DNA from 3 places in the Afipia sp. GW822-FHT03D08 genome. Region 1 is predicted to be linked to each of the others. Evidence: predicted binding sites of a transcription regulator. Region 1 holds the regulator's gene; each other region holds the start of a gene.

What was found. The regulator LexA, encoded in region 1, represses DNA repair genes until DNA is damaged. The targets are predictions, from matches to a motif close to TGTTCNNNNTGTGTTCNG.
Region 2: AC1RM7_RS01175 (2'-5' RNA ligase family protein) is a predicted target of LexA. The motif match lies at 2,281-2,298, and genes of this name have one in related genera.
Region 3: recA (recombinase RecA) is a predicted target of LexA. The motif match lies at 2,668-2,685, and genes of this name have one in related genera.

The regions. Positions count from the first base shown of each region.
Region 1 covers NZ_JBXANK010000001.1:765,800-770,042, forward strand. Annotated here, with positions in the region: gene moaC (cyclic pyranopterin monophosphate synthase MoaC) at 1-470, shown strand, start outside; gene AC1RM7_RS03670 (molybdopterin molybdotransferase MoeA) at 481-1,689, shown strand; gene lexA (transcriptional repressor LexA) at 1,902-2,609, shown strand; gene AC1RM7_RS03680 (ComEC/Rec2 family competence protein) at 2,715-4,243, opposite strand, start outside.
Region 2 covers NZ_JBXANK010000001.1:255,179-259,421, forward strand. Annotated here, with positions in the region: gene ilvD (dihydroxy-acid dehydratase) at 1-1,291, shown strand, start outside; gene AC1RM7_RS01165 (SRPBCC family protein) at 1,363-1,848, opposite strand; gene AC1RM7_RS01170 (ArsR/SmtB family transcription factor) at 1,845-2,183, opposite strand; gene AC1RM7_RS01175 (2'-5' RNA ligase family protein) at 2,320-2,916, shown strand; gene AC1RM7_RS01180 (ArsC family reductase) at 2,947-3,294, shown strand; gene AC1RM7_RS01185 (dicarboxylate/amino acid:cation symporter) at 3,465-4,243, shown strand, end outside.
Region 3 covers NZ_JBXANK010000001.1:1,384,004-1,388,246, forward strand. Annotated here, with positions in the region: gene gcvP (aminomethyl-transferring glycine dehydrogenase) at 1-1,088, shown strand, start outside; gene recA (recombinase RecA) at 1,468-2,556, opposite strand; gene AC1RM7_RS06895 (zinc ribbon domain-containing protein) at 3,106-3,282, shown strand; gene AC1RM7_RS06900 (hypothetical protein) at 3,662-3,832, shown strand; gene AC1RM7_RS06905 (hypothetical protein) at 4,094-4,243, shown strand, end outside.

The DNA of each region.
Region 1 (4,243 bases):
TCACCCATATCGACGCCAAGGGTGAAGCACGCATGGTCGACGTCTCGGCCAAGCCGGATACCGAGCGTGTCGCGGTGGCCGAAGGCCGGGTCATCATGACCCGCAAGACGCTTGATCTGATTGTGAAGGGCAACGCCGCCAAGGGCGACGTGCTGGGCACCGCGCGCGTCGCGGGCATCATGGCGGCGAAGCGGACCTCCGACCTCATTCCGCTCTGTCATCCGCTGGCTCTCTCAAAGGTCACGCTCGACATTACGCCCGACACCAAGCTGCCGGGTTGCCGCGTGCGTGCCACGGTGAAAGTGAAAGGCCCGACCGGCGTCGAGATGGAAGCGCTGACCGCCGTGTCGGTGGCCTGCCTCACCATCTACGACATGGTGAAGGCCGTGGAGCGCGGCATCCAGATCGAAGCCATCCGTCTGGTCGAGAAAAAGGGCGGCAAGTCCGGCCACTATCTGGCGGACTATTGAGGATCGCACCATGGCGCTGATGCCGGTCGCCGAGGCCTATGCCGCCGTTCTCAAGGACGCCGCTGCGTTGCCCGAAGAGACGGTTGCGCTCCAAGATGCGTTTCATCGCACGCTGTCCCGCGACGTCGCAGCGCTCCGCACCCAGCCTCCCGTCGCGCTGTCGGCGATGGACGGATACGCGGTGCGCGCCGCAGATGCCCTGCCGGGCGCACGGCTGAAGGTGATCGGCGAAGTCGCGGCCGGACGGCCCTTTAATCAGAGCATCGGCGCCGGACAGGCTGCGCGCATCTTTACCGGCGGCGTTGTTCCCGGCGGCGTGGACGCGGTGGTCATTCAGGAAGACGCCGCGCGTGACGGTGAGTTTGTCGTCGTCAACGAAGCTATTACCGCAGGAAAAAACATCCGTCCCGCCGGTATCGATTTCCACGAGGGCGACGTGCTGCTGCCGCGCGGCTCTCTGCTCAACGACCGCGCCCTCGCGCTGGCGGCCGGCATGAACCATCCGCGGTTGCCGGTGCACCGCCGTCCCAAGGTGGCGATCCTCGCGACCGGCGACGAACTGGTGCCTCCCGGCACGACACCCGGCCCCGGTCAGATCGTCTACAGCAATGTCTTCGCGCTGGCTGCACTCGCGCGCAGCGAAGGCGCGGACGTGATCGAACTCGGCATCGCGCGCGACACACTCGAAGAGACCTCCGGCGGCATCCGGCGCGCGCGCGATCTCGGAGCAGACGTTCTTGTCACCACCGGCGGCGCATCGGTCGGCGATCACGATCTGGTTCAGGCCGCGCTGACAACCGAAGGCTTCGACATGGCCTTCTGGAAGATCGCGCTGCGGCCCGGCAAGCCGATGATGAACGGAAGGCTCGGAGCAATGCGCGTGCTCGGCCTGCCCGGGAACCCCGTGTCGTCCTACGTCTGCGCCTTCCTGTTTCTGGTACCGCTGATCCGTTCGCTCTCCGGGCGAACCACGATCGATCATCCACTCGAGCAAGCCAGGCTTGGGCGCGAGCTGCCCGCCAACGACAAGCGGCAAGACTACCTGCGGGCGCGCGTCACAGCCGGCAGCGACGGTGTGCCCGTCGCTACGTCGGTGGGCGCGCAAGACAGTTCGCTGGTGGCAAAACTGGTCGAAGCGAATGCGCTGATCATCCGTCCGCCATTCGCGCCCGCGGCCCCCGCCGGCTCGCCCTGCACGATCCTGCGGCTGCCGGACTGACAATCCCGATCACACGGGCCCCGTCGTTGACGTGAAATTAAGGGGTTGCGGAACACATATGGAACAGATAGTGTTCGTTCATGATTTGTTTCGAGTGACTCGCTACTCCTGAGTGTCCCTTTCCATTTGTTCTCAGTGGGGATCCAGAGAGGCGCGGCTTCGGATCAGAACGCGGGAATTCTTGAGATCCTTGGGATCGGGGACCAATTCAGATGCTGACACGCAAACAATACGAGCTTCTGCGCTTCATCAACGAGCGGCTCAAGGAAGCTGGTGTTCCGCCCTCCTTCGACGAAATGAAGGACGCGCTGGACCTGCGGTCCAAGTCCGGCATCCACCGGCTCATTACCGCCCTTGAGGAGCGCGGCTTCATCCGCAGGCTCGCCAACCGGGCCCGCGCCATCGAGGTCATCAAGCTTCCCGAAACGAGTGCCAGCCCCGGCGGCGCCCGCCGCGGCTTCACGCCAAGCGTCATCGAAGGCAACCTCGGCAAGGTCCGGTCGGCTCCGTCCGTCGGTCCTGATGAGGATGCCAGCTTCCCGGTTGTCGTGCCGGTCATGGGTCGGATCGCAGCAGGTACGCCGATCGAGGCATTGCAGACCCGCAGCCACACCATCAGCGTGCCGCCCGACATGCTCGGCTCCGGCGAACACTACGCGCTCGAAGTGCGCGGCGATTCCATGATGGAAGCCGGCATTCTCGACGGCGACACCGTGCTGATCCAGCGCAACGAGACCGCCGACACCGGCGACATCGTGGTGGCGCTGATCGACGAGGAAGAAGCCACCCTGAAGCGCTTCCGCCGCCGCGGCGCGTCCATCGCGCTGGAGCCGGCCAATGCGGCTTATGAAGTCCGCATCCTGCCGCCCAACCGCGTGCGGATTCAGGGCAAACTGATCGGTCTCGTCCGCAAGTACTGAGACTTTCGGTTTCCCTGTCATTCCAGGGCGCGAGCTTTTGCGAGCGAACCCGGATCCAGAAACTTGCCCGTTAAATTTGCTGGGCCGTCCGTAATGACGGCTGGATCAATCGTCCGGCTGGAGATCGCTCTCCGCCGGCGTCGCATCGACAGGCTGTGCGGGACGGTTTGACCGGGCAGCGGGTGTTTCGATGTCATCATCGGCATTTGCCGGTGACCACGGACGGTCGACGCCGCGCGGCTTATTGGCCGTGATCGCGTAACCGTCTGCGGTTTTGCGCAGGGCGAGTGTGCCGCGCCTGCGCAGCATTTCCTGATCCAGCACCATGGCCGCACAATCGGCGGGCGGCTGACGCAGTGTCACGATCACCGCGGCCCGCGCGCAATCATCCGCGAACGCGGCGGGCTTCAGCGTCAGCGCTACGGTCGAGCCGTCCGCAGCCTGCACCACGCATCCAGATGGGTCGCACGAGACACCGTCGGTCAGCGACGCGTCGGTTGCCTTGCGCATGTCGGCGTCGGCTGCGAGCCATTCGCGTGACAGGAAAGCATCCTTTCCAGTGCGCATCAGGCGCAGCCTGCCGTCCTTCCCGCGCACCGCGACCGAGGTGCCGTCTCCCGCAACAAGGATGTCCGGCTGCGGCGTGGTCAGCGCCCAGACCGTTGCGAATGCAATGAGCCCTGCTCCCGTCCATCGCAATGGCGTCCGCAACAAACCGAGCGCGATAATGCCTGCGCTCATCAGCGCCAGCGGCCCGGCGCCGAATGACGCGATCTGGCCGATCGCGCCGGGAAGCGCCGCCACCCATTGCGACACCGCCACCATCCATCCGATGCCGACATCCATCAGCCGCCAGAACACGCCGTCGAAACCGAACGGCATCGCAAGCAACCCGAGCAGCCCTGCGGGCATCACCAGTATCGAGACCACCGGCATCGCCGCGAGATTGGCCAGCACGCCGTAATGCGTCACGCGATGAAAATGAAACGCCGCGTAGGGCATGGTCGCGAACCCGGCCACCAGCGACGCCAGCGCCAGCATGGTGATTTCGCGTCCACCCCAGAGCGCCGCGCGTGCCACCTGCGAATTGTCGGGCGAGGCAAACAGGTTCGGCATGCCGATCTGGATCAGCGCCACGAGGCCAAGCGTCGCCGCGAACGACATCTGAAAACTTGGGTGGACCAGCGCTTCCGGCGCGATCGCGAGCACGATCATCGCCGCCACCGCCAGCGTGCGGAACGTGATTGCGCGCCGGTCGACCATCACCGCGATCAGCACCACCGCCGTCATGAAGAACGAACGCTGCGTGGCGACCTCAGCCCCAGACAGCAGCAGATAGAAAGCGGCGGCGATCAGCGCCGCGGCGGCGGACCATTTCTTGATCGGAAATGTCACGGTGAGCGCGGGAAACAGCGCGAGCAGCGCGCGCACGGCAAAGAACACCACGCCCGCCACCACCGCCATGTGATAGCCCGAGATCGACAGCACATGGCCGAGCCCTGAAATGAACATCGCGTCGTTGACCGGTGCGGAAATCGCATCGCGCCGGCCGGTGAGCAGTGCCGTGGCGATGGCGCGGTTATCGCCGGAGACGACACTGCGAATGCGCGCGTCGATGGCGTCGCGCATCCCCT
Region 2 (4,243 bases), 510 kb from region 1:
GGCGTGTCCGACCTGCGGCTCATGCTCGGGCATGTTCACGGCGAACTCGATGAACTGTCTGACCGAGGCCCTGGGTCTCTCGCTGCCGGGCAACGGTTCGGTGCTGGCGACGCATGCCGACCGCGAGCGGCTGTTCCGGGAGGCGGGCCATGTGATCGTCGATCTCGCGCGCCGCTGGTACGAGCAGGATGACGCGAGCGCGCTGCCGCGTAACATCGCCAACTTCGCCGCGTTCGAGAATGCCATGAGCCTCGACATCGCGATGGGCGGTTCGACCAACACCGTGCTGCACCTTCTGGCTGCGGCACAGGAAGGCGAGGTGGATTTCACCATCGCCGACATCGACCGGCTGTCGCGTCGCGTGCCGTGCCTCTGCAAGGTCGCGCCTGCAAAGAACGACGTTCACATGGAAGACGTGCATCGCGCCGGCGGCGTGATGGCCATTCTCGGCGAACTCGAACGCGCCAACCTGATCGATACCAGCCTGCCGACCGTCCACGCGCCGACCATGGCCGACGCGCTCAACCGCTGGGACATCGGCCGCACCAACAGCGAGTCCGTCCGCAACTTCTTCCGCGCCGCGCCCGGCGGCGTGCCGACGCAGGTGGCTTTCAGCCAGTCCGCGCGCTGGGACGAACTCGATACCGATCGCGAGAAGGGCGTGATCCGTTCGGCCGAACATCCGTTCTCGAAGGACGGCGGGCTTGCGGTGCTGTTCGGCAACATCGCGCCGGAAGGCTGCATCGTGAAAACCGCAGGCGTCGATGAATCGATCCTCACCTTCCGCGGCACGGCGCATGTCTTCGAAAGCCAGGACGATGCGGTGTCCGGCATCCTCGGCAACAGGGTGAAGCCGGGTGAAGTCGTTGTGGTGCGCTATGAGGGACCGAAGGGCGGCCCCGGCATGCAGGAAATGCTCTATCCGACCAGCTACCTGAAGTCGAAGGGCCTCGGTAAGGTTTGCGCGCTGGTGACTGATGGCCGGTTCTCGGGCGGAAGCTCCGGTCTGTCGATCGGCCACGTCTCGCCGGAAGCGGCGGAAGGCGGATTGATCGGACTGGTCGAGACCGGCGATCCGATCCTGATCGATATTCCGAATCGCATTATCAGCGTCGAACTCGACGATGCCGTGCTGGCGGCGCGGCGTGCAGCGATGGAAGCCAAGGGCAATGCTGCCTGGAAGCCGGTCGACCGCAACCGTGTGGTGTCGCCTGCGCTGCGCGCTTATGCGGCGCTGACGACCAACGCTTCGCGCGGCGCCGTTCGCGATGTGTCTCAGGTCGAGAAGTAATTCGCATCTGAGAAGTTCTTCGAGCGCCGCTGCCTGTCATAAGGCGGCGGCGTTCTGCCGTGTATGTCAGATTATTTCTTCACATACGCAGCCAGCTTCTCCAGCGTCTGCATGCCGAGTTCGACCGCACCGAACTTCATGACGGCGTTGCGCGCCTCGATGGACGGGAAGACTGACGTCCTGGTCAGCAGCGTACGCTTTGGGCCAAGGGCCTTGAAGGTGGTCGTGACTTCGAATGCGTTCGGATCGTTGTCGATGTCCGAACCGTGGCGATAGTCGAGGCGCTCTCCCGGCTTGATGTCGCGATACTCGATGCGGTTCGGATAATCCGTGCCGTCCGGACCGTGCATCGTGAACCGGAAGAGGCCGCCGACGCGAAAATCCATCGCGAGCACCGTGATGGTGAAGCCGTTGGGGCCGTACCATGTTTTCAACGCTTCGGCCTCGGTGAAAGCGCGGAACAGCACGTCCGGCGGAGCATCGAATTCGCGTTCCATGGTGATGGTGGGCTGATCTGCCGGTGAGCTCGCCCTGACCTTGAGAGTCGTTGCCGTCATGTATCTGTTTCCTTTGCCTGGATGTCTTTCAAATACAGATCGAGCTTGCCGAAGCTCTGCTCCCAGAACTGCCGGTATTGATCGAGCCATTCGGTCGCTTCCTTCAGCGCCTTTGGCTCAAGGCGGCATGGCCGCCATTGCGCCGCCCGTCCGCGTGTGACGAGGCCGGCGGTTTCCAGAACCTTCAGATGCTGGGAGACGGCGGGGAGGCTCATGGCGAACGGCTTTGCCAGTTCCTGCACGGAGGTTTCGCCCAGCGCGAGGCGAGCAAGGATCGCGCGCCGCGTCGGATCGGCGAGCGCCTTGAAGGTCATGTCGAGGGCGTTTGCTGGCATGGTTCAATCTGTATTTAAGTAGATACTTAAATATGATTGGACGACCCGGTCGTCAAGCGGGGAAATTCCGCTTGCATCTTTGGATTGCCTGCAAGAATGTTCATTTTTTGTTCTTTTGCGTAAAGAGGTTCAGATCATGCCCGAACAGTTTGTTTTTCAAGGGTTTGAACCAAAACTACCCACGCTGCCTGAGCCAACGGACGGCCTGTTCCTGGCCGTTGTGCCTCCGGCTGCGATGGCCGACCGCATCGGCGATCTGATTCAGCGGCTTCGCCACAGCCATGGACTGCAGGGCGAGCCGCTTTCACCGTGCAGGCTTCATGTCACGCTGCATTATCTCGGCGCGTACAACGGATTGCCTCAGAATCTCGTCGAGGCGGTTTGCATGGCGGCACCAGGGGTTTCACTGCCGCCGTTCGAGATCAGTTTCGATCGCATCGGGAGTTTCACCAGCAAAAGAAAGACGCGGCCCTTTGTGTTGCGTGCGGGCAGGGACATTGCCGCGATGACGATGTTTCACCGCGCCGTTGGCGAAGCGATGACAAGGGCCGGACTAGGTCGGCGGGTCAGACAGCATTTCACGCCGCACATGACACTGCTTTACGACAGGCGGCTGGTGGACGAGCACCCGATTGAATCGCTCGGCTGGACCGTGACTGATTTCGTTTTCGTGCACAGCCTTATCGGCCAGGGAGTGCACAATCATCTCGCGCGCTGGCCGCTACAGCGCTAAATCCTGTTTCAGAAATGCGAGGGATTGAGCTTGCCCATCACCATCTACGGCATCAAGAACTGCGACACGATGAAGAAAGCCCGCGCGTGGCTGGACGAGCACGGCGTCGACTACACCTTTCATGATTACAAGACGGCAGGCATCGACAAGGACCGCCTTGCACGCTGGAGCAAGGCCGTCGGCTGGGAAACCTTATTGAACCGGGCCGGCACCACGTTCCGTAAACTTCCAGACGCCGAGAAGACCAATCTGACCGAGAAGAAAGCGATGGCGCTGATGCTCGCCCAGCCGTCCATGATCAAGCGTCCTGTTCTTGATGTTGGCGGCAAGCTGCTGGTCGGCTTCAAGCCGGAGAGCTACGCGGCGGCGGTCGAGTAGGCCCGCGCGCAGCCGGCACCGATGTGGTCAAGGCTTTGACCCATGCTTGGCGCGAATAGCCCATAAAATATCGTTGATCCGCGAATTTTCCTTGAGGGGTGCGTCGTTCTGGCGCACGTTCGCCGGACGTGCCATTTTACCGTTTGCTTCCCTCCCTCAGGATCTCTCCGATGACAGTCACCGCCGCGCCATCAGTACCGGCCTCAACAAAATCGCCCTGGTATTCCATTCTCTATGTCCAGGTGCTGATCGCCATCGCACTCGGTGTTCTGGTGGGACATTTTTATCCGGGCACCGGAAAGGCGCTGAAGCCGCTCGGCGACGGCTTTATTTCGCTGATCAAGATGATGATCGCGCCCGTGATTTTCTGCACGGTGGTGCACGGCATCTCCTCGATGGGTGACCTCAAGCGCGTCGGCCGCGTGGGCCTCAAGGCGCTGCTGTATTTCGAGGTCGTCTCGACGATTGCATTGGCCGTCGGACTGCTCGTTGGCGAAATCATCCAGCCGGGCAGCGGCTTCAACATCGATCCGGCGACGCTCGATCCGAAAGCGGTCGCCACGTACGTCCACAAGGCAAGCGAAGACGGCATCGTCGCGCACCTGATGGCGATCATTCCGAACAGCTTCATCGGCGCTCTGGCAAACGGCGACCTGCTGCAGGTTTTGCTGGTTTCGATTCTGTCGGGCTTCGCGATTGCCTTTATGGGGCCTGCAGGCGAGCCCATCGCCAATGCCATCGATATGGCTGCGAAAGTCTTCTTTGGCGTCATCCGCATCATCGTCCGCGCGGCGCCGATCGGCGCGTTCGGTGCGATGGCCTTCACCGTGGGCGCCTATGGGCTCGGCGCGTTGTGGAATCTGGTGGCGCTGATCGGTACCTTCTATCTCACCAGCGTTCTTTTCGTCCTGTTTGTGCTTGGCGGCATCGCGCGGTTTTCGGGATTCTC
Region 3 (4,243 bases), 620 kb from region 1:
CCTCCTCCGCCCATGGCACCAATCCGGCATCCGCCAGCATGGTCGGCATGGACGTGGTGGTGGTCGCCTGCGACGCACGCGGCGACGTCGATGTCGAGGACCTGCGCAAGAAGGCCGCGCAGCATGCGAACGATCTTGCCGCGGTGATGATCACATACCCGTCGACCCACGGCGTCTTCGAGGAGCACATCCGCGAAATCTGCGACATCGTTCACGGTCACGGCGGACAGGTCTATCTCGACGGCGCGAATCTCAATGCGCAGGTCGGGCTCGCCCGCCCCGGCGACTACGGCGCGGATGTCAGCCATCTCAATCTGCACAAGACCTTCTGCATTCCGCATGGCGGCGGCGGACCGGGCATGGGCCCGATCGGCGTGCGCGCCCATCTCGCGCCGTTCCTGCCCGGACATGTCGCAACCGACGGCGGCAAGGCCCCGGTCGGTCCGGTGTCGGCGGCGCCCTACGGGTCCGCATCGATCCTCGTCATTTCCTACATCTATATCCTGATGATGGGCGGCGAAGGCCTGACCCGGGCGACGGAAGTCGCAATCCTGAACGCGAACTACATCGCCAGGCGGCTCGATCCGCATTTCCCGGTGCTCTATCGCAACCACAACGGCCGTGTTGCGCACGAGTGCATCGTCGATCCGCGGGGGCTCAAGGCAGGATCGGGCGTCACCGTGGACGACATCGCCAAGCGGCTGATCGACTACGGCTTCCACGCCCCGACCATGAGCTTCCCGGTGCCGGGCACGCTGATGATCGAGCCGACCGAATCCGAATCGAAGGCGGAACTGGACCGCTTCTGCGACGCCATGATCGCGATCCGCCGCGAGATCGCCGACGTCGAGGCCGGACGATGGCCTATCGAGGCCTCGCCGCTGCGTCATGCGCCGCACACCGTGCACGACATCGCCGAGGATCACTGGCAGCGGCCGTATACGCGCGCGGAAGGCTGCTTCCCGGCCGGCACCTCGCGCAGCGACAAGTACTGGTCGCCCGTGGGGCGCATCGACAACGTTCATGGCGACCGCAATCTGGTCTGCTCATGCCCGCCGGTCGCAGATTACGCGCAGGCGGCGGAGTAGTCGCACGCGCGATTTCTAAACCGGTCATCACCGCGAAAGCGGGGATCCACCTTCCTCTTTCTCATTTGAAGAGAACGACGCATCCACCCCACATCCCACGGCATCGATAGCTCAGGGAGTATGGGTCCCCGCTTTCGCGGAGACGACGCGGAGAGAGAACAGCCGCGCTCATAGCTCAAAAACAAATCGGGCGCTGGGGATGTCGGCAACTCAACATCCACAACGCCCGTTTGCTTCCGAAGGTGCGATGGATGCCCGAAAAGGATTCCCGTCTTTTCGGATCGCACCGGCCGGGCCCTGAAGCCCGGTCGAAAATGAACTCTTTTTAGTTGTCGCGTTTTCTTAACGCGAACCGGCTCCCACTTCGCCTGAAAACGCTTTATTCGTCCTGCGGCTCCTCGCCGTCGGCATCGCGCTCGGGCGAGCCTGCCAGAATCTGCTCGGCGATCAGGCCGGAGTTCTGCCGGATCGAAGCCTCGATCTTGGCGGTGATCTCGGGGTTCGCCTTGAGGAACGCCTTGGAATTCTCGCGGCCCTGCCCGAGGCGCTGGCTGTCGTAGGAGAACCAGGCGCCGGACTTCTCGACGATGCCGGCCTTGACGCCGAGGTCGAGGATTTCGCCCATCTTCGAGACGCCCTCGCCGTACATGATGTCGAATTCGACCTGCTTGAACGGCGGCGCCAGCTTGTTCTTCACCACCTTGACCCGGGTCGAGTTGCCGACGACTTCGTCGCGCTCCTTGATCTGGCCGATGCGGCGGATATCGAGGCGCACCGAGGCGTAGAACTTCAGCGCATTGCCGCCGGTGGTGGTTTCCGGCGAGCCGTACATCACACCGATCTTCATGCGGATCTGGTTGATGAAGATCACCATGGTATGGGACTTGTTGATCGAGGCGGTCAGCTTGCGCAGCGCCTGGCTCATCAGTCGCGCCTGCAATCCCGGCAGCGCGTCGCCCATCTCACCCTCGAGTTCGGCGCGCGGCACCAGCGCCGCCACCGAGTCCACGATCAGCACATCGACCGCGCCCGAGCGCACCAGCGTGTCGGCGATTTCCAGCGCCTGCTCGCCGTGGTCCGGCTGCGAAATCAGGAGTTCATCGACATTGACCCCGAGCTTGCGGGCATAGACCGGATCGAGCGCGTGTTCGGCGTCGATGAAGGCGCAGATGCCGCCCTTCTTCTGGGCTTCTGCTACCGTATGCAGCGCGAGCGTAGTCTTGCCGGAGGATTCCGGCCCGTAGATCTCGACCACCCGCCCCTTCGGCAGACCGCCGACGCCGAGTGCGATATCCAGCCCAAGCGAGCCCGACGGAATGACCTCAATGTCCATGGAGCGGTCGTTCTTGCCGAGCTTCATCACGGAGCCCTTGCCGAACTGGCGCTCGATCTGGGAGAGCGCGGCCGACAGGGCCTTGGTCTTGTCCATGGACGATCCTTCAACGATACGCAGGGCGGCGGGGGCCATCTGATGCTCCTCTTATGTATGGGATTCGCCTGCCGGACAAACGGCTTCCCAGGGTCGGCGGACCGGAATCGGTGGTGATCCGATGGAAAAGAATGTACCCTTTTTGTTCCAAGTTCGCAATATGTTCTTTTCAGGGGCCGGGTACTGGCCTGTTTTAACCCCTGGTGGCCTGTTTTGATTATGGAAGCGGCCTCTAAAGAAACGATGTTCGCTATACGAACTTGGTTCCGTGACAGCCGCCTTCAGGCTGCCGGTAGGACCACATGAAATGGCAGGCCTAACAAAAGCTACGATCCGTCCCTCATGCCTGGACCAATTTAATCGCAAGCCAAAGGCGCGACCTTTGCCCGACACATGGATCGACAGCTTTATTCGTCGCCTGACACGGATTTTGAAAAGCATACAAACGACTGGGTGAGCAGGAGCCGATCCAACAATTCCCCCGCTTCCCGGCGCCGGGTTTTCCGGGCGTAGCCTCATCCAAAGATTGGACTCGATTCTCATCCAGCGCAGGAACTAGGATGGATCTCCCCTGGCAGGGTGATCGCAATGCCCGTGAAGGAGCACATCTGTCCCAAGTGCGGGAAGCCTTTGAAGTTGATGCTGCCGCCCGGTGGCGAAGGCCCGCGCACCTACCAGTGCATCCATTGCGATCGGCCAGACCCGATCAAATCGCCGCAGTTGAAGAAGCTGATTAAAGGGCTTTTGCACGAGCCCAAGAAGTAAGGCCCCTGGCTGGTCCAAAAAGCCGCCGCCTCCCGTCAAGGAAGCGGCGGCCAAGTCTGGGAGGAACGCCCGACAAGGGCACCCCAGCGGTATGAGCGCCGCTGAGGTTCAGGACGGCTCGCGTGAGCCGGCGTCTTCAAACCACGAATTGACGGCCGGGTCTGTGAAGATGGTCACAGTCCGCAACGTCGGCGATCAGGCCCGGGCGCCGAGCGTTGCAGACCCCCTCGCCGAGCCCGCTCTCCGCCGTTCCGTTGCTTCGCCGTTCAAGGTTTTTTGCAAGGCGCCGCAGGGCTGTAACCCGAAGTGATGAATGGAGCCGAACTTTTGCCACGGCTATGCTTTCTCCTGTGACAGTTTCTTGACAGGAGTGCCGACCATGAACCCGACCCAGATCGCTAAATCGGCGCACGACCAGTTCATGCAGGTGGTCCATCAAGAGCTGGAGGCGTTTGAAAAACGCGAGAAGGAGTTTCTGGCCAGGGAACGCCAGGAGCGCGCCGAAGAACTAAAACTTGCACAGCAGCAGGAAGCCGAGCGCCTTCACTAGATCCGCTGCGCGGGCATCAACATACGGCGGCTCAGGCGGTCTCTTTGTTAAAATCTTCTTCAACTCGCGCTTTGCGCGCCGCCGAGTTTTGAAAATCGCCTTGGCCTACTTCCAATGAGGTAGACGTGTTCTGATCTTTCCGATGCGATTTCTGATGCAGCGAAAAACAGAACCCGCTAGGCTTGTCTCATCACCGTCCGACTGTGGCATCACCGGTGACTGAGAGTTTTGCGCTCCCGCCTCGTCCACGCGGAGCTACCCATGAACTCGTTCGATCCTTCAATGTGTCCCGTCTGCGGGCAACGGATGACCTTGGTCTTCACGAACAGGCACAAACAGTACGTGTGCGACACCTGCGACGGCTTTGATCCGTTCAAATCGCCGAAGTGGGACCGGCTCGTGCACGCGGTG